3 regions of the Dysgonomonas sp. ZJ709 genome follow, and region 2 is predicted to be linked to each of the others. Evidence: riboswitches for the same ligand, from Rfam matches in the RefSeq annotation. Region 2 holds a riboswitch; each other region holds the start of a gene.
What was found. A riboswitch is a leader RNA that binds a small molecule or an ion and turns the genes downstream of it on or off. The one in region 2 is predicted to bind cobalamin.

Region 1 (10,310 bases), on a different contig from region 2:
CATTCGTAGAATCTTTTGATAAATGGACTTCGAAGTCAGACAGCCATGCAGAGGTAATAACTATCTTACTCTTAGCTAAAGCAAAAAGATCGATGCTGGCTGATATTCTATCTGCCATTAATACTTTTTCGTTCGATTGATCGTAAAGGTAAACGCTATCCAACTGGATGGAGTTGAACGGTTGGAAGCTAAGTTTTCCTATGCCTAATTCTGTGCCTATCTTAGCTTTAAGCTCGTCAACAATAATACCTTTGGCATATTCCTGCACTGCCGGCATATTCAGTAATCCGAATACTAACGTGATCAGTCCCAAGATTACACCCAGAAAGGTTAGAAATATATGCTTAAATCGTTTTATAGCGCGATATTTTTAGTACTACAAATTTATTAAAAAAAAAGGGTTTGCACCAGTTTATCGTTTGCTATATTTTACTATAATTTAGCTATTAAGAATATTTAAGGACATGAGCTCGCTATTTCTCTCTCGATTGTAACCTTGTTAATCCAATAAGGCTGTCATATCGTTCTCCGATAGGTCGATAATAGACAAAAATAGTGTATTCGTTTTCTGTCTCGAAGTAATTCCCTTCGATTGGGCCTGTCGAATAATTATTCCCCATTTTGGTGAGATATTGGTAATTATATAACCCTTGTTTCAGTAATAGAGTAAGTTTATATTCTTTTGTATTATAATCGTATTTCATCTCATATTTATCAGAGAATGTATTATTTGTAAAGTCTCCGTTTATATAGATACTTTCAAGTAGAGGTTCGTTCATAGCTAACGTAAAATGAGTGAAGAAATAATCGGCCTCAGTGTCGCTGAAATTGCTTTCTCGGCTACGTATTACGAAACGTCCGTTTTGGTCTTGGTCGTAACTGTAAGAGCGATTTGCCCGTACATTGTCAGTAGCTATATACATCGAATAATAAGGCTTGTCGTATTTGATATGCGCAACATTCATGCCATTAGCTCTGTAACTACCGGTTTCGAATCGGCGATATTCGTTTCCTGCTTCAAATATGAGATCACGACTGTGCTCATAGATCATTCTACTGGTATTTATAAAGCTTGGTTTGGTCAATTGTCGTTCATTATCTATTCTGTTATTCTGTTGAACGAATACTTTTAGTTCAGACAGTGGCTCCCGAATACTTAGATTGGGAAAATTGACGGTGATTCCTAATTGCTGGTGTTCCTTATTTGAATCTATATCTGTATTTGTCGATATCACATAACCGACATTTACCTTTGTGTCGAGTACCGAAAAACATGCCATTAGCAGTATGTTATCAGGATTATCTTCTTCGTATACCTCTACTGCATAATTTCCTGCAAACCTCAATTTCACATCTCTATTTGGAATATCCAGATTGAAATGTGTATATATCATTGTCGTATTTATAGATGGAGCGTCATCTTCTATCGGATTATCGTTAAATCCATCGAGATATTCTATATCGGATAGTTCTTTCGATTTTTTCCAATTGGCATCACAGTGTGTAATGCGGTATCTAAGTCTGTGAAACGAATTTTCCGAAATCCGGTCAAACCCAATATGGACATATTCATTGCTGTTTAGCTTCATGATAGGCTCTCTATTCCAATCGCCATTTATATTCACCTCGATAGTATGTATTTCGGGCGATATAGCTAGTGTTCTATAAGCTTGCGACCATGCTGTAATACAGGTCAATAGAAAGATGACAGTAAGTTTGAATCTATTCATGGGGATATAGAAATGGGTATACGCAAATGTAATAAAAAAAACTGCAAGGTGTAATTCTTGCAGTTTTAGTTATATAATTTAACAGAGTTATTATTCCTCTATATCTTCTTTCATATTGTGGAATACATTCTGAACATCTTCGTCATTTTCAAATTTGTCGAGAAGTTTCTGTATTTGCTCTTGTTGTTCCTTATTAAGCTCTTTCAGATCATTCGGGATGCGTTCGAATTCTGCACTATGAATTTCAAATTCATTTTCTTCAAGATATTTTTGAATATCAGAATACGACTTGAATTCTCCGTAAAGAATGATATCCTCGTCGTCGTTTTCTATTTCATCTACACCATAATCGATAAGTTCCAGTTCCAGATCTTCGAGCGAAACACCTTCTTTGGGTGCTATTTTGAAAACACATTTATGATCGAACAAGAATTCAAGGCTGCCCGATGTTCCTAGCGAACCACCAAGTCTATTGAAGTAGCTGCGTATGTTGGCAACAGTACGGGTTGGATTGTCGGTAGCAGTTTCCACGGCAATAGCAATACCATAAGGGCCATATCCCTCATATAGAACTTCTTTGTAGTCGGCTCCGTCTTTGGCTGTAGCTTTCTTTATGGCGCGCTCCACATTTTCCTTCGGCATATTCTCTTTCTTCGCTTGTTGCATCAATACACGAAGACGAGGATTTGTATCAGGTTCAGGACCAGCCTCTTTAGTTGCTATTGTAATTTGTTTACCAAGTTTAGTGAACACACGAGCCATATTGCCCCAGCGTTTCATCTTAGTTGCTTTGCGATATTCAAAAGCTCTTCCCATAGGTTTTTCTATATATATGTACGGTAATAAATTTTCTGTATGCAAAATTATAAAAAATATTCATATACCGCTAAAAAGAATGCACTCACTAATTATAATGATTTTTATTAGTGAATATAGCAATATTTAGGGATTGCCGCAGTGTTGATCTTTCTTTTCCTTTGCGTCGTTTTACCAACGTAAAAATAAATTCAATAAAAACAATCTTAACAATGAAAAAAAATAGCATTTTGCTACTTATTCTGTGCTGTATTACTGTTTTTTGTCAGGCCAAAGATATTCGGGGATCAGTAAAAAGTTCGGACGGTGAAAATCTCGAATATGTAGCTGTTCATATAGTTGGTACCCAGAGTGGTAGCATAACCGACTCTTTAGGTGTATTTATGATCAAAAATATAAATCCCGGTAATTATAAATTGACAGTTTCTTTACTCAATTATAAAACAAGGACAATCGATGTAGCTGTCCGTTCAAATACGGAGGTAACGGATGTTCCGGTAATTATATTGGAAGAATCTGCTCAGAATTTGGGCGAGGTTGTTGTCTCGGCTCAAGCTCACAGATATACCACTCAACGTATATCGGGTTCTATTCGTCTCAATGAACCATTGATTCAGATTCCTCAGAACATACAAGTTATCAATAGCGATATAATGCTCGATCAGCAAATAACCAGTATGAGTGACGGTATTACCCGTAATGTCAGCGGGGTAACCCGTCTTGAGCACTGGGGCGATTCATATACGCGCGTAAACATGCGTGGTAGCCGTGCTGCTGCGTTTCGCGAAGGTATGAATGTTACTTCCAACTGGGGGCCTCTAACGGAGGATATGAGCTTTGTAGAACGTATCGAATTTGTAAAAGGACCAGCCGGCTTTATGATGTCGAACGGTGAACCTAGTGGTATTTATAATGTGGTAATGAAGAAACCCACAGGACAGAGAAGAGGACAAGCTTCGTTTATGTTCGGTAGCAACGATCTGTATCGTGCTACATTAGACCTAGATGGTGTAATGGATAAAGAAGGTAAACTATTATATCGTTTAAACCTGATGGGACAAACGATGAATTCGATCAGACAATATGAATTCAATAAGAGATATAGTGTTGCTCCGGTTATTACATACGATATAGATGATAAAACGAAGTTGACAGCAGAATACGCTTACCAATACATGGAGTCTTCTAATACAGGATCGTTTTACAGTTTCTCTCCGAATGGATATGCCGATCTTCCATACGATTACTCAATATTAGAGCCAGGGCTAGAACCCACAGTTATAAAGGATCATAGTCTTATCCTTAATCTTCAACATGAGTTGAGTAAAAACTGGAAGTTGACCGCTCAGGCTGCATACTTCAATTATAATAAAGAGGGTAGTTCTATGTGGTATGGATCTGTGGCAAGCAATGGTGATATGATCAGAACCGTAAGTATAGGTGATGCTATTAATGAGATGAAGTTTGGTCAGGTCTTCGTAAATGGAGAAGTGAAAACGGGAGCCGTCAACCATCGTATATTAGGAGGTTTGGATATTGGTGATAAACATTTTTGGGGAGACTGGAGCCAAACTCATGCATTGGATTCAGTTGGTACATATAATATTTATGACACAAATCGTAAATCGGGTAATCCATATTGGGGATATCCTCAATTCGACAGAACCCGAAGTATGAAAGAGAGAGCTAATACTACTCAAATTTCGCAATCGTATACAGGATTGTATGTGCAAGACGAATTAGGTTTCTTTGACGAAAGACTAAGATTAACTCTTGCCGGTCGTTATACATTTGTGAAAGATGATTCGTATGGAACTACTGTGACTGATGAGAAACATTTCTCACCCCGTGTCGGTCTTAGTTTCTCTATGGATAAAAACTCGTCAGTGTATGCTCTTTTCGATCAAACTTTCAGTCCGCAAATGGGATTGCTTCGTGGCGGAGATAAAGTGAAACCGATAACCGGTAGTAATTGGGAATTAGGTTTGAAACGTATGTGGTTTGGTGGTCGATGGAATACAAGTCTTTCGGTATATCAAATAATGAAAAATAATGAAACAACTTCTGACCCTGATAACAAAGGAGATGAAACTTACCTTATTCAAGTTGGTCAATCGAAAGCTCAAGGGGTAGAATTCGACATGATGGGTGAAATCGTTAAGGGGTTGAGCGTTGTTGCTAACTATGCTTATACCGATTATAAAGTGACAAAATCGATAAACGAAAAACGACCTGTTGGTATGCGTTTACCAGGACATGCTAAGCATCTTTTCAATATATGGTTGAAATATCAGTTTTCAGAAGGTATTCTTAAAGGCTTCAATATTGGTGGAGGTCAAACCTCGATGCTCGATCGTAGTACATGGGGAGGGCTTGTCGATGGCAAGTCGGGTTTACCTGATTATTATAAGTTTGATGCGGTTGCAGGTTGGCGCAAAGGAAATTTGATAATAGGATTGAATGTATTTAATGTCTTCGATAGATATTTATACAGTGGTTCTGTGTCGGGTAATGTATATTATTGGCAGTCCGAGCCTAAACGTAACTTCAGAATGGGTATTACCTATAATTTCTGATCGTTGAAATGAAAAAACTATCATTTAGAAAAATAGCTTACTGGTTGCATCTTTGGCTCGGGGCACTTTCGTCACTTGTAATATTCATTGTAGCTGTCACAGGATGTATTTACGTTTTTCAATTAGAATTACGAAGCATTTTTCAACAATCGCAATATGTGGAGATACAAGATAGACCGTTTTTGTCACCCTCGGAGCTAAAAGAAAAAGCTAACCAGTATGTATATGCAGTGGCGGCCGATAGCGCCAATGTTATCTATGGCGTAGCCTATGGCAAGAGGGATAAGGCTGCCACGCTTGCGTATAATCATTACGAGGATGGATATACAATATTAATGTTGAATCCTTACTCGGGAGATTACATTTATAAGCAGACATTGAAAGGCGATTTTTTCAGAATCATTCTTGCAGGACATCGTAGTCTGTGGTTGCCTTACGATATTGGACGTCCTATTGTAGGCTGGTCGGTTCTGGTATTTGTTATTGTAACTATTTCGGGAATCGTACTTTGGATACCTAAAAGATGGAATAGAAAATCGTTGAAATCTATTCTTACGATCAAGCGGAAATCAAATTCATATAAGCTCAATTACGATTTGCATAAAGTTATAGGATTCTATGTGGCACTGATCGCCCTTATAATATCTATAACCGGTCTGACATGGAGCTTCAAATGGTTCGCAAATTCTTATTATACTGTTATCTCGGGTGGAGAAGAACTGAAACAATGGAAACCGGCTTTGTCTGATACGACATTGACAGCCTCGACTCTCAACTTGGATGATCGACTATGGGATCAGGTGAAGCAAGAGTATCCGATAGGAGAGCAAGGTACATTTATGTTCGATTTCCCTAACAAGAAAGCGGATGCTTATCGCATTTGCTTCAATCCGGCGAATGATGATACATATTACAAAAGACATTTTCGTTTCTTCGATCAGAACACGCTGGAAGAACTCGAAGGTGGTGGTATCTATGGCACTGCTTACGAAGATTCGTCTGCCGGTGATAAGCTTTATCGTATGACCTACGATATTCATGTTGGAGCTATTGGCGGACTACCGGGTAAGATAGTCGTTTTTCTTGCAAGCTTAGGTATTGCCAGTTTGCCGGTCACCGGATACATCATTTGGCATAAGAAAAGAAAGAAATCAAAGAAGGGGAAGAAATAGATATATAAACTTTCTACCGATAAAAAGCAGATATAATTAATATGAATTATATTTGCTTTTTCTTTTATACGAAAATATCTACACATAGCTTGAAAACAATAAGATGGAAAAACTTAGATATCTGAAACTAGATGCTTTTATTGCCGGAGAGTCTAATGGGAATCCTGCTGCATGCATATATCTTGAAAAGGATCAGATTTTATCTGAATCTGATATGCAGAATATAGCTAAGGAGCATAAAGGCTTTGTGTCCGAAGTTATTTACTGTGCTATGGTTGATAGCTCTTCGTGTAATTTGAGATATTACTCGTCGGAATGCGAAGTCGATTTTTGCGGACATGGTACAATTGCGTGTATGTACCATTTATTAAAAACGGATGAACAGCTCAAACAACTACCCGAAATAAAAATAAATACAAAAAAAGGCAGTTTAGTAGTTTATAACGAGCTTCAATCTTTAGATGCAGTTTTCATAACAGCTCCAAACCCCGAGTATTTATCGGTGACAGTTGCAGCAGAAGAAATCTCCGAGAATTTAGGTGTTATACAAAATATGCTTGATAAGCAATATCCTATTAATTTTATTAATGCCGGCTTAAGAACTCTTATAATACCGATTACCAATCTGGATAATATATTAGCCTTAAATCCAGATGAAGAAACATTGAAAGCTTTCTGTATAACAAATGAGATTGACATTATACTTGTTTTTACTACAGATGTAACTAATGAGAATAATAAGATAAGAACTCGTGTGTTTGCTCCTAAATTTGGTTATCTGGAAGATGTAGCCACAGGATCGGGCAATTCTGCTATGGGTTACTATATGCTTAAGCATAATCTATGGAACAGAGAACCTATTTCTATTGAACAAAACGGAGAACAAAACGCTTATAATGTAGTTAAATTAAAAATGAGTGAAAGAAAAGTTCTTTTTGGAGGCAGTGCTTCTGTGAAAATAGAAGGAACTTATTTTCTTAATACAAGTGATAAGTAAAATAAATACGTAGTGAATAAATCGACTAAGATAAATTTTATTCTACCATTCAAACCTCGCCGTCCGGCAGGTGGATTTCGGGTAATGTATGAATATGCCAACCGATTAGCAAAGAAAGGATATTCGGTTCATCTTACATATCCTATCCGTACACAGTATATGGAATATCGTTTGCCTTATGTCGCTCGTTATATTCTGTCTAAGGTAGAAGGCTTTCGTAATGACAAGTGGTTTAATTTCGATCCGTCTATTACGATGTCTTATGTTCCCCAAGTAGATGACAGATATGTAGTAGATGCAGATGTTGTAATTGCTACATGGTGGTCTACTGTCTTAGAAATGGGTAGGCTAGGTGCGGCGAAAGGTAAAAAGATAAATCTTATTCAAGGTTTTGAAAACTGGACAGGGCATGAAGACCTATTATATGCTTCGTACGATATGCCTGATACAACAAATGTTGTTGTAGCCTCTTACCTTAAAGAGATTGTAGAGCAGCATACATCTAAGCCTGTTGCATTAATATATAATGCTGTCAATAATAAAGAGTTTTTTGTAAAAGATAAAATAGAAGAGCGAACGCTTGCAACAGTTGCGATGACCTATTCTATACAAGAAATAAAAGGGTCTGAATATGGTCTGAAAGCATTAATGCTTGTGAAAGAAAAATATCCTGAGTTGCAAGCCTATCTATTCGGTGTGTGCCCTCAGCCGGAAGGTTTGCCCGACTGGATCAAGTTTTATCGTGCGCCAGATAATCTTTGCGATATATATAATCGTAATGCGATATTTCTTTCTAATAGTTTTACCGAAGGTTTCCCACTTACACCTGCCGAAGCTTTATTCTGTGGATGTGCATTAATTTGTACCGATATAGCCGGACATCGTGAATTTGCTATTGATGGAGAAACGGCTTTACTTGTTGAGGTGAAAAATGCAGAGCAGATGGCTGAAAGAATTTGTTATTTGATCGATAATAATGAAGAGCGCATCTCATTGGCGCATAGGGGTAATAATTACATTCAACGTTTTAGTTGGGAAAGTGCCATTGAGAAGATGGAAAATTTAATTAAACAGATTGTATAATATATTGAAGATTGTAAATATTTTGCACATTTACTTGTTATCTCTTAAATAATATATATTTTTGTAAACGTATTTGGTTTGGATAATTCATTTCGGATTATCTGATTAAAAGGGAATCAGGTGAAAATCCTGAACAGACCCGCTACTGTAAGTTCTAACGAACAACATTTTGACATTACCCTCGCCACTGTTAGAAACAGTAAGCAGTGAACAGTAAACAACAATTTGGTTGATAACTGATGACTGACAACTGATATGATGGGAAGGCCGTTCAAAATGAGAACAAGTCAGGAGACCTGCCAGACAAAATAAATATTCAGACTTTCGAGGAATAAAGTCTTGAGATCAAATGCACATGGTTGCACGTTTGTATTTATACATTTTGATTATCATTTCATTTCTTCTGTTAAGACTATTCAACTTTAGTCTGGATTAGTATTATACTAAATAAACTGATAATTATAATGAAAAGAAAGTACTTAGGTTTAGTGGCATTTTTTGCTTTGACTTTTACATTCGCATCATGTTCTGATGACGACGATGTAACAAATTCTGATGAAACGGTTGTAATAGAAAATGATAAAGCTCCGGCTACTATGGCTGCCGATGGTTTTTATATTTTGAATGAGGGTAATTTTACTACAGATAATGCCAGTTTAAGTTTCTTCAATAATGACGGAGCTATATCTTATCGCGCGTATGCTGCTGCAAATTCGGGAGAGACTCTAGGTAAAACAGGGCAATTTGCAACAATTTATGGTGATAATGTTTATATAGTATCGTTTGGCGGAAATAGGCTTGTAGTAGCAGATGCTAAAACATTGAAGAAGAAGGCGGCTATTGAAAATATTGCAGGGAGCGACAATGCGGCACGCTCTTTTGTAGGGGTGAATAGTAAGAAAGGCTATATATCTACTAATAGTGGAATTAGCCTCTTTGATATTGAGCAGTTGAAAGTAGGTACAACTATTGCTGGTATTTCCGGCGAAGTTGTTAATATGTGTCTTGCAGGTAAATATGTATTTGCAGCTGTTATCTCGGAAGGTATTTATGTTATAGATACTTCAACTGATAAAGTAGAAAAAGTTATAAAAGACAATACAATAAATTCAGTTGCACAAAGCAAGGACGGAAATATTTGGGCTGGTGCTACCAGTAAACTGATTAAGATAAATCCATATACATTTGAAGCAACGACAGAAGTTTCGTTTTCAGATACCCATATCGAATATTCTTGGAATGTAGGGAGTTTTTGTGCCAGTACTCAACAAAATGTTTTGTATTGGAAAGATGGGAATAAAGTTGCTAAATATGATATAAATAGTAAATCGCTTAATTCAGCATTTTATACGCTGGGTAAGCATGATAATGGTGACCAGCTTCTTTTTTATGGTGCAGGATTAAGAGTAGATCCTTTAACCGACAATATAGTTTTGTCAATGACAACAGGTGTATGGGGTAATGATATAAATGTAGTACAGTTATTGACACCTCAAGGAGCATTGAGTAAAACGATAAACGTAAAAGGAGGTGCAGATAATACCGATTACTATTGGTTTCCGGCTATGCCATTCTTTAAAGACGTAAACGCTCCTGCTATATTGACTAATCAAATCGTGTTGAAGCCTAACGAAGAAAAGACAATTGATCTGAATGAAGTAATTATAGATGCCGATAACGCATCATCATCTATAATTAAGAGTCTGCTTACTTCGTCTGCTGAGGGTGATATTGCTCAATATGAATTGCAAAAAAATATGCTGACCCTGAAATCTTCGGCTAAGACCGGAAAGATGGTTATTAAACTACAAGCAAATTCAAATGGCAAGATCGTAGAAAAAGATATAAGAATAGATGTCAGAAATTGACGCTTGTTTTATTTGTGTATAGGTAAAAGAGAGAGGCTGTTCGTGGTGGAACAGCCTCTCTTGATTTA
Region 2 (10,310 bases):
ATGCAAATACACCACCTCTGTCTATGTCGGCAACAAGTATTACATTGGCATTGGCGTGCATCGCCATTGGTAAATTAACGAGGTCGGTATTGCGTAAATTAATTTCGGAAATACTGCCTGCACCTTCCATTACAATAGGATTAAAGCGCCTTTCCAAGCGATCGAAAGCATCGTTTACTTCTTTGCGAAAAACATCACGACCCTCTTTTTTGAAGTATTCATAAGCATCTTGATTCCCAATCGGTCTTCCATGCAATACTACTTGACTTGTCTTATCTGACGATGGCTTTAAAAGTAAGGGATTCATATCGGTGTGACAATCAATTCCTGCGGCTTCTGCTTGTACAGCCTGTGCCCTACCTATTTCAAGTCCTTCGGGTGTAGCGTATGAGTTCAAAGCCATATTCTGTGCTTTGAATGGTGCAGGATGGTAGCCGTCTTGTAAAAAGATACGGCAAAATCCGCTAGTGATTATACTTTTACCTACATCGCTGCCTGTACCGGCAAACATAATGGGGCGGAGTTTCTTTTTTGTTTTATCACATATTTCACACATCGCGTCCCGGTTTTAATTGTTCAGCATCATCCAGAGTAAGGATAGAATTAACTAACGTTGCAGCTAAATTACTTCCTCCTTTTCGTCCTTCAACTATCAGTTTGGGTATATTCTTAAATGGTTTGGTCATGTGTTTCGATTCACGCACATTTACAAAACCTACGGGTGCGGCAATTATTCCTATCGGGTATGCTTTATCTTTACGGATTAATTCGCATAGTTCCATTAATGCAGTCGGGGCATTTCCAAATACATAGAGTGCATCGGGATGCTCTTCTGCTGCTAAACGAATACCTGCTTGCGTGCGTGTAATTCCCTTATCTTTTGCCAAAGCGGCAACACGATTGTCATGTAGATAGCATTTCACTTCTATGCCCATCCGTTCCAATGCGCCTTTGCGAATACCCGAAGCAGCCATTGTAACATCTGTGATAATGGTACGAACTTTACCTTCCGTAAATTCTTTATGCAGTTTTTCTACTGCCCGATTATCTACATTCAGAATATTTTCCATATCGAAATCGGCAGTAGTATGAATAGCATGAAGCAAAGCCCATTTTTTATCTAATGGTATATCCTTATTCTTTAACTCGCTCTCAATTGTTTGGAAACTACGTATCATTATATCCTGACCAATGCCCACATCTTCTCGTTGAGCCTTACGATAATAACCACGAGGTGTAATAAAATGGCTTTCATCGAAAAGATAAGATTGAGAATTACCGATAATGATAATTGTAAACATATCTATTTCCTCAGGATCAAATTGACCTAATGTAGTCACTTTTACCTCTTGCTCGTCGCGTCCCGCTTGGCGTACATATCCAATTGGAGTATCAGGTGAACGGTCTTGTAAAAATAATTCTATCAAGCGGTATAATTGCCAGTAACGGCCATTACTCTTAGGATTGTATATTGCAGTAACGAAGTCTGCCGACGAAGCAGCAATAATTCGTTTCTCTATTCGGTCCCATGGAGTCATCAGATCAGATAGAGAAATTATGCAAAAGTCGTGACCAATGGGACATCCTAATAGTGCAGCGGCTTTCTGAAAAGCACTGATCCCGGGTAGTACTTCTATTTCTATATTGCTGTTTCGCTCCCTTTTCATTTCGTAAACAAGCGGAGACATACCGTAGATACCTGCATCGCCCGAACTGATAACACAAACCGTCTTACCTTCTTCGGCATATTTAAATGCTTCTTCGGCACGTTGGCGTTCTTTCTTCATTCCTGTATCTATGCAAAGGGCATCAGGTTTGATAATATCTTCTACAAATTGAAAATAATATTTGTATCCTACTACTACATCCGATATTCTGATAGCATGAAGTACTGCCGGAGTTATATCATCTTTTGAGCCGGGACCAATACCTGCGACTATTATTTTTCCTACTGACATGGGTTGTTTTTATCTTTAGATTTATTAGAACAAATATACCGTTTTAATTTCTTTATTTTGCGTTTCAAATACCTAAAACCTAGCCAGACACCCGTGAAAGAGACTAGTGTTCCTCCGATCATTGTTGTCCACATTACAATATTCCATAACACCGGGCGCTCCGCCAAAAACTTAAATTTAAAACTATGTAAGCCCTGATACGCCCATTTCCTTGCTTTCAGATTGGTATTGTAATAACGAATAGTTCCATTTTTCGGATTGATATAATAAGTACTGTTGTCTGCGTCGTTTATTTCAGCTTTGTAAACAGGTAACGCTAGGTGATCTGTTCTGCCGACGTAGTAATTGTCGTATTCAGTCATTAACGATATATTTATTTCCTCTTTATGTGTTTTGGATAACCTATTTCGGATCGCATCTTTATCTAATAAGAGATTGACGACTTCATCCGAAGATGCGTCGAATACGTATAAGCTATCGCCTATAATAGCCTTATACAATGGTATATTTCCGAAAGACGACCACTCTATGCTTTTTACCTTATCCGGGTATTTACTTAATATTTTTTGATACGATAAAGGATAGCCTTCCGATGGAATATGCAATTGTGATTTATATAGGCTTCCGCCAATTGTCGAATCATGTGTTTTTACTATCCAGTCAGGTACATCAGCTAATGACATCATGCCACTAAAAACAAATGTAAAAACGAATAATCCGAATACGAAACCTAATATATGATGCCATTTATAAGAAAACTTGCGGTAAGGGGTTCTTACTTTTTTCTTATTTTTGTATTGTTTATAAAAAACATAAATGCCTAGTATATTTCCTCCTAAGCACATAATAGAACCGATGCCGGATAACCATACCACAACATCAGACCACAGTTGCGAATCCTGACGAAGTGATGTAAAATAAACCCAATGTGGTATTGCTCCTACCCATGCCCAGAAACGGCTGTCTTTATCTGTAAATTGTAGTGCTTCTCCAGTTTTGGAAGATACGTATAATTGATGTTCCTTATTATCCGAAAAGTGAAATTTGTATATGGGAAAGTCTTTTTTCAAATAACCGAATTGTATCCACTGATCTAGTTCGTAAAGCGTATCTACTTTAGTGATATTTCTATTATTCCATTGCTTAGCATAAGATTCTATTTGCGAATATGATATTTTGTCAACTAATGATATGGTAGTATCAATAGATATTTTATATACACTGTCGTTTGTAACTATTTCAAATATAGGAGTGTTATATCTTATTCTTAAAGAAATACTTGAGATGTTTTTGTCTTTTGGCAAATTATTTAAGACTGAATCAATACTCGGTACACTATTAGGTAATACCTGCATATTCTGATACTTATCCTTTGTTTTTATTTTCGGAAATGTATGATAAATCATTACAAATCCTGAAAGGAACCAAACCAAGAATAGGATGCTGAGAATAGTTCCCAGCACCCTATGAATTGAATATAATATTCTTTTTAGCATATCATTTTAAGCTATAAGATATTGTTGCTAAAAAGTTTGTCGGTGCACTCGGTACCATTTGATTTCCCAGCGCTTGGTTATAGTATTTTTCATTGAACATATTATTGACATTAACCGATAATCTAATGCCACTATTCAATTTATACGAAGCCCCCATATCTGTTAACCAATAGGATGGGAAATATATATCATTACTCAAACTGCGATATACTTCATCCATATAAGAGACAGTAAAGTTTACCCCTAAGTTCTTGAAAAAACCTTTTTGTACAGTATAGTTTCCGGCAGCAATAAATGTATTTTTGGGTATAGTAGCTAAGGTCATACCTTTATTGGGGTCGACATCTAGATATTTATTTTTAGCCAAGTTCACAATTTTAGCATCTATATATGCATATCCTAGGGTTAAAGCTAAACCGCTTGTAGGATATATACTTATATCCAAATCAAATCCTTTTGATTCGGTGGAACCAACCTGCCCGATAACATTTTTAGTTACTCCATCCTCTTCTACAGTATCCAAAGTCTTTTTTTCATTATTACGACGAATGTAATAAACACTTCCTGTTGCCTGTAATAATGACTTATAAGTATATCGTGTGCCTATTTCGGCTTGGTAGCCTGTTTGAGGTTTGAATATTTCTTTTCCTTCCTCGGGGTAAAACCTGTCGCCATTTCCGTTTATATAGACAGTTTTTTCAGAATAAACATCGCTATAAGGAGTAAAAAACGAGGCCATCGATGCATAAACAGATACATCGGGATGTGGCAGATAAACTGTTCCTAAACGATAACTGAATGCTGATGTATTATTTTTAAAATACCCTTTTTGTTCTGATTTATGATATTGTCTTTTGCCATTATAAGTTGGTATACCACTCTCACTCATATATTTGAAGAAATCATAACGTCCTGCAAGCATTACTTTCCATTTGTCATTCAGTTCTATCAGGTCTTGTAGATAAATACCATGTGTATAGAATTTAGTGAGTGTAACCTTACTAAAACTTGATGTCATATAACCCATGCTTTGAGGATCATTAACTACCACTTTCGAAAACAATCCGGGACCCTGTACATCTTTTCCCAGATTATAACCGGTAAATGAATTCCGGTTCATCTGAGAGAAGTTATAACCCCCTAAAAAGTTATGTTTAATATCTCCTGTTTCTAATTTACCGGATAATTCAAATTGATTCATCAATGTTTTACTAAGATGTGAAAATCGTAGCGGAAATGTTAATTGCACAGTATCGAGTGATATATAAACTGTTGAATCTCGTAATCCGTCTTTAGATTTTCTTTTATAATAGTGGTTATAGATAGGATTATCTTCCCCACTCTCTAAATAGCTTAATTCTTCTGTTCCAAAATAGTCAATATCGTCAGAAATGTAAGAAATATAGTTTTCAAGTTTCAAACCATTCCCGAAAACCTTATCATATCTAGCTGAAATATTGAAATTCTTATTGTAAAAGAAATCAGATTCATTATTGTATCTAGCTTTTCTATTCAGTCCCGGTTGCATTTCTCCTTTTTTCAGATAGGAAGTACCATCCAGATTATAAATATCATTAGCCATATTAGGAGGCAATCCTATTTCGGTACCATAGAAATCGCGAACTGCTCCTCCCCTAACCACAATATTACTTGTTGCATCGAGTTTGTATCCCAAAGCTAGATACCCCGATAAACGATTATTTCCATTATCTCTCCAGCCTTCCTGATCTGCATAATTGATCGTTGCTCTATAGTTGAGTTTATCAACAAGTTTGCCCCCAAAATCCATTGTGACCTGTCTGTTTTGCCAACTACCATAAGACATACGAGTATTTACCGTAGTTGTGGCGGTCGGTGCTTTTCTTGTGATATTTAGCACTCCACCCACAACCGAATGTCCATACAGAACCGAAGCCGGTCCTTTTAATAACTCTAATGACTCGACAGAAGATAAATCAGGAAATGGATTTGAGTTTACGATAGTTCTCTCATCTCTCACGCCATCAATCATTATGGCTGCATTGGTAAATCCCCGCACCGAAAACGTTTGGAATGCACCATAGCTCGTTTGCATGCGAGTACCGGGTAAAAACTTAACAGCATCTTCGAGATTCAGAATCCCTCTCATTTCTAAGTCTTTACTTGAGACACTAGTCACTGAAAGAGGCAGATAGCTCAATGGCACATTAAGATTAATCATATTTACTCTTTGTTGGATAGGAGCTTCTATAACAATCTCTTTTATAGCATGAACTGTGTCGGTAATGTTTTTATATTGGGCATTAATTACCCCTGCTGCCATTATAAAAATGGCAGATAATATTATTTTTTTCATTAAAATTAATGTGTTTTTTGTGCTTACTTAGTCTTATTTCATTTTTTCTCCGGTCACTTCATAAATGGCCTTTTTTTTCATAATGCCAATTTTACGGTGGTGAGAAATAAATTTAAGGTGAGAAATAAATAGGTCTTGTATTGCAGGATTTTGTCCTAAGCCTTCCATGTGTACATCTACAGCAAATCCTTTTTCTTCTAAGTCTGATTTCCAGTCTTCTGCAATGTCGTTTTTAGCATGTTCGCCTGCTACAAAAAGAAAAGGAACAAGCACGACCTTCTTTGCTTTCATCGAATTTAGGCGCATCAATACATCATCAAATTCGGGGTAGCCCTCTATTGTTGCTACAAAATAGTTATTATACCCTTTCGATTTCAACATATAATCTAGCATCGCATATTGGGCAGTAGAAGAATCGTACGTGCCGTGCCCTATCCAAATATAAGCTGTAGAGGTGTCTTTTCTTTGAGCTAATACTTCTATAACATTTTCATAGTCGTGTGGTGAATACAATAACGGATCACCTACACGGATTTCTTTAAAAGAAGACCGCATCTGATCTACTTCGTTGTTTAAGGCTTCCATCTCTACCCCATCGATAATACAAGTGGCTTGTACTAAGATATGTGTGTAACCATCTGCCTTTAGTTGCACAAGAGCCTGTGAAGCATTCATTTTTTGAATACCCCTCTCTCCTAAACGTTTTACTACGATACGTGAAGTGTATGCTTCACGAAATTCTACATCAGAAAATTCTTTTTTTACTTTTTCATTAATAGCATCGATAGTTAAGGCGCGAGTGTCAGCATGGGTGGTACCGAAGTGAACCATCAATATGGCTACTTTGTCTCCTTTCCCCAATGTTTTGAAGATGTCGGAGGCTTCAAAATTTGGACCGGAATGAGCTGCTAGGGCATTAGAAAAAGCTAATACCATGAGCATAAAAAAGGTTTTTTTCATTATAATAATGAATAAAGTGTTAATAAAATATTCTTGACCCCGAGAATACGTATTTACTGTTTTGCTTGGCAGGTTTCCTGACTTACTCCATCTTTGAATATCCTTCCCATCGTACCAGTTATCAGTCATCAGTCATCAGTTATCAACTAGATTGTTGTTACTGTTTACTGTTCACTGTTTACTGTTTCTGACAGTGGTATGAGTATTATTCAAAGACTTAAGAAGAGTTTACAGTAGCGGGCACTGTCTCGGATTTTAACCGAATTCCCTTTTAAATACAATAGACGATTGTCCATTAGTATCACCTAAGCGGTTGCAAAGATAGTCTTAATAAATGTTATAGAAAATAGTTTCAATAAAATAAATAAAACTTATGTATATATAAATATGATTTATAGTGTGCATTTCATATTTTTGTAATAAGAATCAATTTTTATGAGCAAGATATCCAATCTCCTTATTGCAGCCACATCATCAGGATCAGGAAAAACGACCCTGACCTTAGGCTTATTGAGGGCATTAAAGAACAGACAATTAGAGGTGCAACCCTTTAAATGTGGTCCTGATTATATAGATACTAAATACCATGATTTGGCATCGCACGGACATTCTATTAATCTGGATTTGTTTCTGTCTTCCCCCGATCATGTGAAACAATTATATGCAAAACATAGCGCAAGTAAAGATGTTTGCGTTACCGAAGGTGTTATGGGACTTTTCGATGGGTACGATCGTATGCAGGGAAGCAGTGCGCAGATAGCCGAATTGCTTGATATTCCTGTTGTACTCGTTATTAATGCTAAATCGATGGCATATTCGGCAGCGGCAATGCTATATGGATTTAAAAATTTCTATAAGAATATAGATGTTGTAGGTGTTGTTTTCAATTTTGTAGGTTCAGAAAGCCACTATCATTTTCTGAAAGAGGCATGTAAGGATGTTGGCATAGAGCCTTTAGGTTATCTTCCTAAGCAAGCGGATATAGAAATACCGTCACGCCATCTGGGATTAAGTCTCGATAAAGAATTTTGTTTCGACCATTTTGCTGATAAAGTAGCTTCATTTATTGAAAAACATATAGATATAAATCGTTTACTGGAAATAACAAAACAAGAGAGACCTGTTGTTTCCCTAGCGGATAAAAAGATAACAAATAAAAACTTAAAAAATGCTGTTGCTTATGACGAAGCATTCAATTTCTTCTATTACGAAAATATAGAGTATTTGAAAGAATTAGGAGATGTCACTTTTTTTAGTCCTCTGTGGGATAAGGAACTACCGAAAGCAGACTTTATTTATCTTCCCGGTGGATATCCCGAATTACATCTATCAGCATTGAGTGAAAATAAATCGATGCACGAGAGTATCAGAAATTACATTGAAAATGGAGGTAAGCTATTAGCTGAATGTGGTGGTATGATGTATTTGTGCTCATCTATTACAGATAAGGATGGAAATGTTTATCCAATGGTAGATGTTTTGAAACAAAATGCTACTATGCAACAAATGAGGCTAAAGTTGGGTTACCGTAGTCTCAGTTACAATGGGCAGAATATTAAAGGACACGAGTTTCATTATTCTAAAATAGCAAATGCTGAAAATTCTATTTCTATTGCTAAAATATATAATGCAAAAGGCATAGAAGTGGATGCCAAATTATTTCGTTACAAAAATCTGATTGCAGGTTATACCCATATTTATTGGGCACAACTGGATTTATTGAGTCTTTTTGAATAAACAAAATATTGTTATGAGAATATATACACGAGGTGGAGATAAGGGCAAAACAGGAATACACGGTGGTCTGCGTGTGGATAAAGATGATATACGTATTGAAGCAAACGGTTGCCTCGACGAACTGAACAGCATGATAGGTGTTGTACGTGCTTATCTGTCTGATGAACATGAATGGCAGCAATTATTATTTCTTATACAATCTGAAATGATGGTTGTTATGTCGCATGTGGCAACACCTTCCGATATACGCGAAAAGAATCCGAATAAACTGTCTGATAATTTAGTTACGCTATGTGAGGGGCAAATCGATAACCTGACGAATAAAATGGGTCAAAATTCTCACTTTATTCTTCCGGGTGGCAATTTGGTTTCTGCACATCTGCAATTAGCGCGAACCATTGCCCGCCGGGCAGAACGCAGGTTGTGGACACTGAATAAAACAGATGAAGTATCTCCTGTTATATTACAATTTGTAAATCGCTTATCTGATTTATTTTTTGTTATGGCACGCTTCGAGATGAATCAGCAAGGAGATGTGGAGGAGCGATGGAAAGATTTTTTATATAAAAAGAAAAGAGACTGAATAATGCATTCAGTCTCTTTTTCTATTTGTATATATTTTACTTACTAAACTTTATTGCTAAACTTACAAAGAATGTACGCCCGGGAGATAGTGTAGCGTAGCTACTTCCATAAGGTCTGTCATCTACAAAATTAAATAAGTTCTCAACACCAAAGCCAGGTTCAAGCACAACACCATTCATACTTTTGAATGTATGGTTTGTCGATAAATTCCATAATTGATATGTACGTGCCCATTCGTTAGAAAAATATCTTTTACTTTGCAGACGTCCGTTAAAATTGAAGTTTGATCTGAATAATCCCCAATCTTTAGCATAGTTTACATTTACATTTCCTGTATGACGGCTTATACGTTGAAGATCTTCTCCTGTTTCCAGATTCTTAGCTCTCACATAAGCATATCCCCCACCTGCTGTAAGGCCTGCGCCAATGTAATAGTTGAACGATACATCGAATCCTCTGATACGTGCTTTATCCCTGTTCACATATTGGTCTCTTTTAGGAAAACCGTTTTCTACATCTTCGGGCAATGGTGTAACACTTTCTTTTTCAATAATGTTTTTAACTTCATTAATGTAGCCGTTTATCGATGCGGTAAATTTACCACTGATATATTCGGTACCAATCGAGTAATAGTTCGAAGTTTCAGGTTTTAAGTCCAGATTTCCTACAGTAACAGTTTCTTTTGTGCCATATGACTCATAGTAAAGCTGTTTTAAATCGGGAACTCTGAATCCTGCTGCATACGATGCCCTGAAATTTACGTTATCGAGCGTATACATTGCTGACAATTTAGGTGTTAATTTACTATTGAATGTTTCGTGATATACATATCTGATACCCGGTACAAACTGTAATTTATTATTCAGCAATCTTATTTCGTCCTGTGCATAGATAGCTGATGTATAAACATCTTTCGATCCGTCTCTTACATCAGTTTCATTTTTCAGGTAATCGATTCTATATTCGGTACCGACTGAAATTTTATTATATTGTCCGGCATTAAATACACCTTTCAGATTGGCATTATAGTATTTTTGACGACGAACAAATACTTCATCTCCGGCTACGACTCCGGTTTTCGTATTATCAGCTATATATACTTGCGAATAATCAAAGTTGTCTGTATTCAAATCCAATGAGATAACACCTTCATTTTTGAGAAGATATTTACCACCCAAACCGATCGAATAATCTTCGTATAGCATATTATATGCTGATACACTTGGTACGCGTATATAT
Region 3 (10,310 bases), on a different contig from region 2:
TACTTCGTCCAACAAAAGCAATCAATAATTTTTATGATAATGCACCTCAATTGACGATATTGAAGTGGCTTTTTTACGGTTCTGAAAATACATTTACGGTCTTGATGCATTTCCATTTGTAACCCAATATGTTAATCCTATACCTTTGTAAAAAAGTAAAATTGCACTTTATTTATATTTTGAAGGTGTAGACTTTATTGATGTTCAATAGCGATAAAACTCAAAAACTATGGAAAAGAAAGTATATTTAATCCTATTAGCGGTATTTCTACTTAATTACACGCTTTCAGGACAAGTAACTATCGGTAGCGGATTTGGTCCTGTGCAAGCTGCTCTTTTGCAAATTAAAGATCAAGAGCCAAAAGCAGATAACATCACTTCGCAAACAGGAGGGATTGTATTGCCTCGTGTGAAATTGCTTAACGCATCCACGCTCGAACCATTCATTTCTACGGGCGATACTGAATGGATCAATGCTTCTACATCGAGGGTGAAAGAATTACATACAGGTCTAATGGTATATAACCTTAACACAGCAGCTCCTTTTAAACAAGGTATCTATATTTGGGATGGAACTATTTGGAAGTACTATACGACAAGTAGCGATATGCAAGTACTCTCCTCAGGCAGTGGTACTACTTTAAATAGTGGTAAAGTCGATCTTGGAGGAGATTTGACCGTCAATACCACCGTCAATCTCAACAGCAAAACACTAGGTTTTACAAATGGTAGTATCGGTATTGGCACAGAAACGCCCGATGCCAGTGCAGCATTGGAAATCAATGCAGCCAACAAGGGTTTTCTTCCGCCCCGAGTGACACTTACAGCTACCAATAGTACTTCGCCGATTACGTCTCCGGCAGTCGGATTAATTGTTTATAATACGACAAATGAGTCAAGCGGAGCAACAGCCGTATACGCCAATAATTTATATACTTGGGACGGGACAAAATGGAGTCAATTAATCAATCAATCCACTTTTGACAATACATTGCAATCTTCATTAAATAATCTCGGGGTACCCAGACCTGCCGTATTTCAGCTACAGTCAAATATTCCAAATTTTTTAAGCACAGTGATCGTCGGCGCAAGTACTAAAGTTCCGATGGCGATGTTAGTAAACAATCTGTTAGACGATATTTCCTTCAACCCTGGTACTAATACTGTGACTTTCAAAAGAGGAGGACTGTATACAATGACTCTTGTGTACGAAGCCGAACACAATGGCTCTGGATGCACTCTAGCTTCATATATAGTCGATTTTCCCGATATGAATGGGGCTAGAGGAGATGCACCAGTCAAATATACCCGTATCCACTCAACGGCAGCTTTTACTCAAGGAGCTTTATCAAATCATGGAGGAACGATAACTTGTACGGCTTTTATTCCAACCGGTAGGACTTGGCCAATACAACTAGGCAGAGGGCAGTCGGGTAATTGTACAGCTCTGGGTTGCACTTTAATTGGGAGAAGCACCCATTTCGTAATTACCAAAGTAGGAGATCTGCCTCCAGCTGGTGTTAATTAAAAAATCAGATATCGTTAGTGTCATCATCGGATAGGTACAGATGAAATGTATCGGAGTTTGAAGTTTTATTTTTTACCTATAAAGTCGTCTGTCTTTTTTATTGCTAAACCAATTGTTTTAGATAAAATACTCATACTATCGGCCGACCTTAATTTATAAAACTACGTTGTGTTGGAATGAGGCCAAAAGTTCGACTTTTGACCTCATTCATTTTTATAAGAGGGCACAACTTTTTCTCTCTTTCATCCCAACTTGTAGAAAGGATATCTTATCGAACTCTTTCTATTTTATATGTAGATCTTCTGCTCCTGTAATTTCTGTCGATATTTCTCCTGTCCATCCTGCTTCCTGGTTGATTGCAGTATATACTTTAATGAAATCGATGCCGGGAAGATTTACCTTTTCGCCTTTTGTATTCACTGCCCAATCTATATCGATAGCAGAAGCATCATTGTCATTCGGGTGGTTATCTGCATAACCCCAATCGTAGGCATACGATACCCAATATGTGCCATCTCCACTTTCGTCGACAGCATTATCTGCTAAACGGGTGCCCTTGAACGTAATTTCATCTTCGGTAATCCATTCAGGGAAATAACTTTGAGAGTGATTCAAGTCTTTTATCTTGTAACCCGAACCACCTTTGTTGTCGGTCCATCTGATATATTTGTTACTGGGTGCATTCTCTTCGGATCTGTAATAAGTTATTTCGTAATCTTTTATCGTGGCAGATTTACTATATTCACTTCCTGCTATTTCATACCATTCGTTATCATCTGGTTTCCCATTTTTATTCAGATCGTATGCAACCATAATTATACCCGGCTCGCAGCTTCCACCTTTTCTCTGATCGTTAGGGTTTGGGTTTGTAGCAGAATAAATGGCGTTGCCTTTCACTCTGAAATCTTTTTTCCCTTGTACGTTCTGGATTGTATGGTCGAATCCGAAAACAATGTATCCGCCAAATCCGCCGAGGCTCACTATTCCGCCATTAATTCCGATGATTTCTTTTTCTGCTTTAGCTATCATCCTTTCTTTCGTATCTCCGTTTTCATATCTGGGAGCTTCATTTACAAACTGACCAATGGCCGGCATAAAATCGTAAACTTTAGTTATATAAGGGCTGTATGTGATGATCTCTTCGCCACCATCATTATCATCAGAAGAGCATGCTGCAAATCCGAAAACAAAACCAGTTATTAGAAATGCCTTTAAGGCTAATCGAAAATTTCTCTTTTTCATTATCATGGATATTTTAGTAATATTATAGTTGATTGTTATCTATTTTTAGGGACAAATGCAATATGCGCCGGAATGTTTCCTGCTTGGGTTTTCCACTTTAGTTTACCTTCGGGTGTGAAACAATATATGTATCCTGTAACTACGAAGTTCTGTACATCAGTCAGATATATTTCTTTTGTGTCAGGATTAATGCCTAATCCATAAGGCAGCATAATTTGTCTTTCAGAGCCATCGGAAATAAAGTTGTTGGAAACAATCTTCTTATATCGGGTGTCCAGAATACTGTAAGTCGCATTCTTGTTATCCGGAGCATTAAAGAAATAGAGAGAGTCGCCCGATAAACGCATATTGGTGACTGGTATATCCAATTCATCTGTAACAGCATCGGTTTTACTATCTATCACATAGAGTTTGGATGGAATAGTCGAAAGATTGCCCCGCGAATTTACATATATATAGCCTCGTTTGTCTATTACCATGCGATGGAGATTAATACCTACATCTATCTTCTTTATCTCCTCAAAAGTATTGAGATCTATTACTGATACAGTCTTATCATAGTTTGGAGCACGATAGCCACCCGAATTCGCTACATATAGTTTGCCATTATGAACTACCATCTCTTCGGGTTGATAACCTACATTTACCTTACGTGTAAGAGTGAGTGTTGTAGTGTCTATCTCAGCAACAAAGCTTATTTGCGCATTTGGATCGACTGATATATTTGCAGCATACGAACTAACGTAGGCTTTCCCTGCGTGAAAAGCTAAATAACGACAGTTGGGAACAGTTATTTCGGTGATTCGTTTGGCAGATCTCGCATCCATTATTTCGATCTTGTTCGAATTGTTGATTACTGCATATAGTTTATTTCCATATACTTGCAGGTCGTTGCCTACATCACCCAATTCTTTGACTACACCCGGGTTGTTTTCTGAATATATGTCGCGATAATATAGTCCGGTCGGGTATTCGAAGTAATCGATTGTAGCTTTATTCATCCCCATATTTCCTTCGTTGAGGAGATAGAAGCCCATCATCTTACTATTGCTGACCGGTGGTGTTATCTGTTCTTGTTCCGACAGATAAACCATTTCGTCATCTCTGCACGAAGTTGATAGCAGGATACAGATAAAAGAAAAGATATATGCTATATTATAAAGCTGTTTCATATTTCGATACTTAAAATAAATCTGAAATTGCGGCCGGGCATCGGGAAATTTAATACTACGTCGTAGTATTGGTTCAATGCATTATTTACTTCTATGGAACTTTTTACTCTGTAACTTTTGAAATTGAATGTTTTCTGTACTGACATATCGTGGGTATACCATGGCTGTATATGATTGCGTTTAATGTTGTTTATTCCACCATCATAACGTTCACCTACGTATATAAAACTATAATTCATATTCCATGATTCATATCCTGCGTTAAGAATTGCCGAACCGCTATGCCATGGTGTATAGGGAATCTGGTCGCCATACGATGATAAACGAGGTTCGGTTTTTGTGAAATCCTGCGCCTTGGAATACGAGTAGGTGAGGTTTGTACTTAAACTTACTTTACCTATATGTCCTTGTAAATTGGCTACTACATCCAGACCTTTATTTTCTACTTTTCCCATATTGGTCATCATCCATCTGAAATTGCTGTTTGTGGGCGATGCGATGATTTTATTTTCGATATCGAGATAATAGGCATCCACTTGTAAAGTGAAAGCGTCCAGATTACTTTTTTTAAATTGTTTATTGTAACTGAATCCAATATTATATTGATTGGTGTATTCCGGCTTCAGATCGCTATAACCTATTTCGGCATAATATAAATCGTTGAAAGTCGGCATTCTGAATACACGTTTGTAGAATGCACGTAGATTGAAGTCATGCTTTTCGAAAGGCTTGTAGCCGACCACTATCGCAGGTGTTATTTCAGATTTATTGGGAGATGCCTTGCCGTTTCTTACAGATTCTTGCACAAATGAACCTAACAAACTGGCCTGTGCTTTTACCTTATTTACTTTTACCGAACTGGCTAAAGCAACAAGTGTTGTGGTGCGTTTCGGGTAAGCGAAATTATCGTAATTGCTCATCGTTGCGTTCAGTTTGTTCCATTGGAAATCTGTAGATAGGGATATATCCCACCACGAAGTCGGCGAATACATATTGATAGCCGACAAGTAAACCTCTTGCTGATAGTACGTATTATTGAACGATATTCTGTCATTGACAACCTCCCCCATAAACAAAGTGGTGTCGTTCGATAGATAATGTGTATAATCGTATGCAAACTTACCTTTGAGTTGGAATTTGTATTTAGGAGTGAAATCTTTGTTATAACTCGATTGGGCAAAGAAGTTTTTATCCCATAACCTGTCACCATTATAAAATACATTGTTGACTATTGCTCCGGGCAGTCCTCGTTCCGAATCATAATAGTATATTTTCGATTCCCAATAGCCATCGGCAACTACTCCATATAAGCCTCCTTCGATACGGAGAGCTTCTATGTCGCTATTCTTACGGGTGGCGGTTGTGTCGTAAGCAATAGACCCGTCTGTATTCACCCGTTTGTATCTGAATTTATACTTCCCATCCGATTTGATGTATTCTGAACTTAAATTCATACTCAATTTACTGCTGAGTTTCTGTTCCCAACGAACAGAGGGATTGATAAGTTGTATCGATCCGGCTTTATATCTTACGAGGAGATTTGTTTTCTTATCTTTTTCAAATTTCGGTTTTTTAGTTCGCAGATAGATAGATGCTGCCGACCCAAAGTCTCTTGCCGACTGAAATGTTTCGCTTTTTTGTCCGTTATACAGTGATAACTCTTCCATATCGTCGAGGGAGAAACGACCTAAATCGACTACTCCGTTTTGTGCATTGCCCAATTGTATTCCATCATAAAATACGCCGACATGATGCGTACCCATATTGCGTACATTGACTGTCTTGATACCACCTATACCACCATAATCTTTTATCTGTATACCTGCAAAATAGCGAAGCGCATCCGAGACGGTGTGGTTGCTTAGCTGTTGTAGCTTAGTACCTGATAATCGTTGTGTCGGAATCACTTCTTGAAAGGGTTTAGCAATGACGATGACTTCTTTCATCTGCTGTATGCTGTCTAACAGACCTTGTGCATAAAGGGATGTTGTGCAACAGTAAAGTAAACAGATGGATAGAAATCGTATTATGTTTTTAAACATTCGCTAGTTTGAATAATTGATCAAAATAGCTTTCTCTTGATGTGGATTGGAATAATTGCGCATGCAATATTTGCAGAAAAGAATCGTAAGTATCTTACTACTTCTGATAATATTCTCCAGCCTCATACCTCGAAAGCTTTAAATATAAATATTCTGGCAGGTCTTCTGACTTACTCTTGTTTTGAATATCCTTCCCATCTTATTAATTACGACAGTGGATTTTGTCCATTCAAAACATAGTAGAGCTTACAGCAGCGGGTCTGTTCAGGATTTTCACCTGATTCCCTTTTCATTACTTGTCCGATAAATACGGATTTGTAACACCAAAATGTTGGTACAAAGATAGGGTATTAAATCGATATGCGTTGGTAATTTAGAGAAAAATGCATTGAAGCCCACTACTACTCACCCTCAATTCGTTTTGATATATAGAAGATTATGTGAAAACATATTAGAATCCCCCACGGCATTGCTCGTAGAACAATATGAGATAGCAAATGTTGTAATATGTAGTGAATCTACGAATTTGTGATGTCTGGATACTTATACGGCAATTCCATAATATAAAGGGTGGCTTTGCTTATAATCGTTGTTTAAAGTTATAATATTTAACCCATATTTTATGTATGTCATAATTCCTCATATAGCAACAGAGAGTGTAACCAGCTCATCTAAATTCTGGATACTACAGTATCTCCATGATGCATTATCAGGTATTGGAGTCAGTATCAAAGTGTCTAATGTTATTGTTTTCACTGTTGCATTTATATCCCTAATCGTTATTATATGGTTATTGAACATTATAACCTCAAAGCTATCCTCTGTTTTTAGACGGAAAGAGGAGTCCAACATGAGATCCAAAATATACAATGTATTGGTTCAGAAGAAATTTTTTAACCGTCTGATTGTACTTGCTGCGATTATTGTTGTCTTTTTTAGTTCCGGAGTTCTATTTTCGGGATTCTCAGAAAGTTGGATGCGGTTTGAGTTTGCGATTTCTAAAATTGTAGTGGTATTCTGGGTCTTATTAGTATTATCTTCACTTTTGAATGCGTGGGAGTTATTCTTCAAGATTCACCCCAAGACACAGCAAACATCACTCAAGGGTTATATTCAAATTATTAAAATTATATTGGGGATTATAGGTGCAATTCTTATTGTCTCAATAATTGCAGATAAAAACCCATCGAATCTATTTGTTGGTTTTGGAGCTACAGCAGCTTTTATTTCATTGATTTTCAGAGATACAATTTTAGGCTTTGTAGCCTCCATACAGCTTTCGTTTCAGGATATGATACGCCTCGGAGATTGGATCGAGATGCCATCAAAGAATGCAGACGGAGTTATTGTAGATATAAATCTTAGTTCGGTAAAGGTGCAGAACTGGGATAACTCGGTTACTATGATACCTATTTACACGATGGTAACCGATTCATTCACAAACTGGCGTCGTATGGAGTTGGGACCGGGGAGACTTTTTGTCCGTTCATTTTATGTGAGTGTCGAGTCTGTAAAGCTCGTAAGTGACGACTTTCTTGCTATTCTGTCGGGTAATCCTGCTATGGCAAATAATTTTGAAGCAATTCTTTCTTTAGCTCGGGAAAGCTCATCGAGAGAAACCCTGACTAATTTAGCTTTATTCAGAGCTTATCTCGAGTTATTTCTGCGTAAGCATCCTCAAATTAATGATGAGCTAATGCTATTTGTCAGGTATATGAACGAAATTACAGCTAATGGTATTGGTATTGAAATTTATGCATTCTCTCGTCAAAAAACGGCTAGTGGCTATGATGTGATCCATCGTTCTGTAATGGAATATGTGATTTCCAGTGCTCCCTTATTTGATATTGTTCTTTTTCAAAATCCTTCAAGTAAAGATTTGCACCATATGAGAATTGATCCGAATCGGATAAATACATGAAGATATTATAAAAAAGGACTCAGATTTTATACCTGAGTCCTCTACTTTTTTATTTCTTTCGGAGTATCTACATTAATAGCGGGTGATAAGAGCTAACCCTTTAAACTTCTCTAATCCACCATCAGATATAAATACAGTATCACCTCCAAAATCGGCATTTATTTCTACCATTTCGTCAATAATATCATCAATTATACTTTCTCTGGAAGCATCACTAGTACTTACCGGATGTATTTTACCATCTATTATTTCGGCAGATTGGTAATACCCATTCTGAACAAATAAAGTTTTTCCCTTACCTTGTTCTATCGCACTCCATATATCGTTGATATCTACCAGAAATTTTCCCGTATTCAAAGCTTCTTTAAGTTCTGATAATCGTTTCTCATTGTTTTTATGTGTATATTCTTCTACAATATACTTATTCGCATCTATTATATGCTGGGCCGATTTGTCAAAGCTATCATTGTGTGTTCCGATAATAAATTCAGTATGTTCGGAAATATTCTTAAAGTAAGCCGTGTTTTTTTCGTCAGCCGATATAACTATAGGTAATGGATTCTCTCTCCATATTGCCCATAGAGCTTTATCTACTCTACTGAAAAATTCTTTCTGATAATTCCCGACTCTCGTTGCATTAGACCCTGCTGTGGCGTTTGTGGTAAACAACGAATAATTGATGATGGGGAATGGCCTACCCAGTTCTTCGGTTACTCTTCCGTTTGCTGCTTCTATCAGTCTGGCACGGTCTTGGCCCAATACTAAAGTGTAGTATGCCTGCTGGGTATGCAGTGACCTTATTAAATCTCTGGTAGCAAAAGACTCGTCTATAATCACCCGGTTGTTTACCGCAATAGGCAAACGAGTGTATTTTGCAATGTCTTCATTTACAAATAATACCAGACTCTCCGTGTTGTGGCGATGGTCTATTTCTTCTACCAGTTCTTTCAACTGGTCGATAATTTTTTTTGCTGCTTTTTTGTCGGGTTCAAGAGAAAGCCTATCAATAGCCTCTTTTTGTAAATTACTCAACAGAATTGCATCTTTTTGGCTATCCGGATGGGTGTGATGAGTATTTAAAATTATACTGACACACATTTTGCCTCTAAGATCTTTAATTTCTTTTAAAATGTTATTCATGGAAATTCTGGTTTAATAGTGAATATTAAATTATATATATGTTGTGATTGTAATAATTGAAGTGTCTTAATTAAAAACACCTTTATTGTGATTAAGTTTATCACGGGTGGATGTTCATTTCTATTTTATTGTTTTTTTAGATATTAAAAAAGAATATCTATGTATTGTGAAATTCATATTTTGGAAGTAATGGGGCTGATGAGAAGAATCAAATTTATTATTAATCGGATTCGACACCTTTGTTTGATGCTCAAATAGTATATTGTCATCAGGATGTTGTTTCCAAAAGATTTACAATTAAATAATTTGTTATATATCAGCGAAAGTGTACATTTGTGCCGCGATTTGTTGGATGGCTTATTAGCCTGTTATCAGCCATTTTACGACCAAGCTACAGCAAAATATAAAACATAAATAATGGAACTCAGAAAGCAATATATAGTTTACACCCCTTTCCTCTTTTTGTTGGCATTCGTTTTTATCCTTTTCAACTGCGATGTATCTTCTCCTTTAACATTTAAATATTTTGGAGACAGCTCTATATTTATGGCAATGGGTAAAATGTTTTTAGAAGGGAAAGTTCCATATGTTGATTTCTTCGATCATAAAGGCCCTTCTTTCATCTTGCTCGAAGCGTTCGGACAGATTTTAGCTCCCGGTAGACTGGGCATATTTCTACTCGAAGTGCTGAATTTATTTTTTGTACTCGTATTTATAAGTAAGATTGCTGGTTTACTGGTCGATAATAAACGGAAAATACTGTTGTGTTTGATCTTCCTTATTTTCTCATCTCGAATTATAAGCAGAGGGAATACGACAGAAGAATTTAGCTTAATCCCACTTTTTATCTCATTATTTCTTGTTTGCAAGTACTATTTTAAAACCAAAGAAATCTCGGTGATGGATGGCTTTTTATTGGGTATATGCTTTTCTTTTCTTTTTTGGATGCGCATGAATAATGCAGGAGCTATTGTTGCTATCTGCGTCTTTATATTTATTTCGACAATCATAGATCGGGACTACGTTTTTCTAAAGAAATTAATCTTGTTCTTCTGTTTAGGGCAATTGCCTCTGAGCCTTCTCTATATCGTCTATTTTAGTTATCACGGTGCGTTGTACGATTTGATGTATGCCAACTTTATATTTAATTTTAGATACGTAAATTCATTCTTGTCATTTGAAGGTGAAGCATTTTGGGTAAATGTAGTTGTATTGATAGTGCTCGTTATCGGTTCAATCCTACATTATCGGAAGGAGAAGGATTA

Region 1: another riboswitch for cobalamin. It lies ahead of G7Y56_RS08495 (DUF5074 domain-containing protein); the one in region 2 lies ahead of G7Y56_RS11750 (sirohydrochlorin cobaltochelatase).
Region 3: another riboswitch for cobalamin. It lies ahead of G7Y56_RS03320 (TonB-dependent receptor domain-containing protein); the one in region 2 lies ahead of G7Y56_RS11750 (sirohydrochlorin cobaltochelatase).

Annotation. Positions count from the first base shown of each region.
Region 1 is NZ_JAAKEM010000009.1:102,620-112,929, reverse strand. Features, by position in the region: gene G7Y56_RS08530 (translocation/assembly module TamB) at 1-313, opposite strand, end outside; gene G7Y56_RS08525 (DUF5103 domain-containing protein) at 474-1,730, opposite strand; gene G7Y56_RS08520 (YebC/PmpR family DNA-binding transcriptional regulator) at 1,821-2,546, opposite strand; gene G7Y56_RS08515 (TonB-dependent siderophore receptor) at 2,759-5,122, shown strand; gene G7Y56_RS08510 (PepSY domain-containing protein) at 5,131-6,294, shown strand; gene G7Y56_RS08505 (PhzF family phenazine biosynthesis protein) at 6,398-7,291, shown strand; gene G7Y56_RS08500 (glycosyltransferase family 4 protein) at 7,304-8,374, shown strand; cobalamin riboswitch at 8,432-8,693, shown strand; gene G7Y56_RS08495 (DUF5074 domain-containing protein) at 8,839-10,242, shown strand.
Region 2 is NZ_JAAKEM010000016.1:16,917-27,226, forward strand. Features, by position in the region: gene G7Y56_RS11730 (cobyric acid synthase) at 1-556, opposite strand, end outside; gene cobJ (precorrin-3B C(17)-methyltransferase) at 549-1,958, opposite strand; gene G7Y56_RS11740 (PepSY domain-containing protein) at 1,949-3,454, opposite strand; gene G7Y56_RS11745 (TonB-dependent siderophore receptor) at 3,456-5,789, opposite strand; gene G7Y56_RS11750 (sirohydrochlorin cobaltochelatase) at 5,823-6,749, opposite strand; cobalamin riboswitch at 6,799-7,073, opposite strand; gene G7Y56_RS11755 (cobyrinate a,c-diamide synthase) at 7,185-8,486, shown strand; gene G7Y56_RS11760 (cob(I)yrinic acid a,c-diamide adenosyltransferase) at 8,500-9,069, shown strand; gene G7Y56_RS11765 (TonB-dependent receptor) at 9,107-10,310, opposite strand, start outside.
Region 3 is NZ_JAAKEM010000002.1:246,868-257,177, forward strand. Features, by position in the region: gene G7Y56_RS03305 (hypothetical protein) at 230-1,528, shown strand; gene G7Y56_RS03310 (PKD domain-containing protein) at 1,811-2,770, opposite strand; gene G7Y56_RS03315 (DUF5074 domain-containing protein) at 2,806-3,942, opposite strand; gene G7Y56_RS03320 (TonB-dependent receptor domain-containing protein) at 3,939-5,984, opposite strand; cobalamin riboswitch at 6,122-6,327, opposite strand; gene G7Y56_RS03325 (mechanosensitive ion channel family protein) at 6,607-7,905, shown strand; gene G7Y56_RS03330 (hypothetical protein) at 7,978-9,045, opposite strand; gene G7Y56_RS03335 (hypothetical protein) at 9,463-10,310, shown strand, end outside.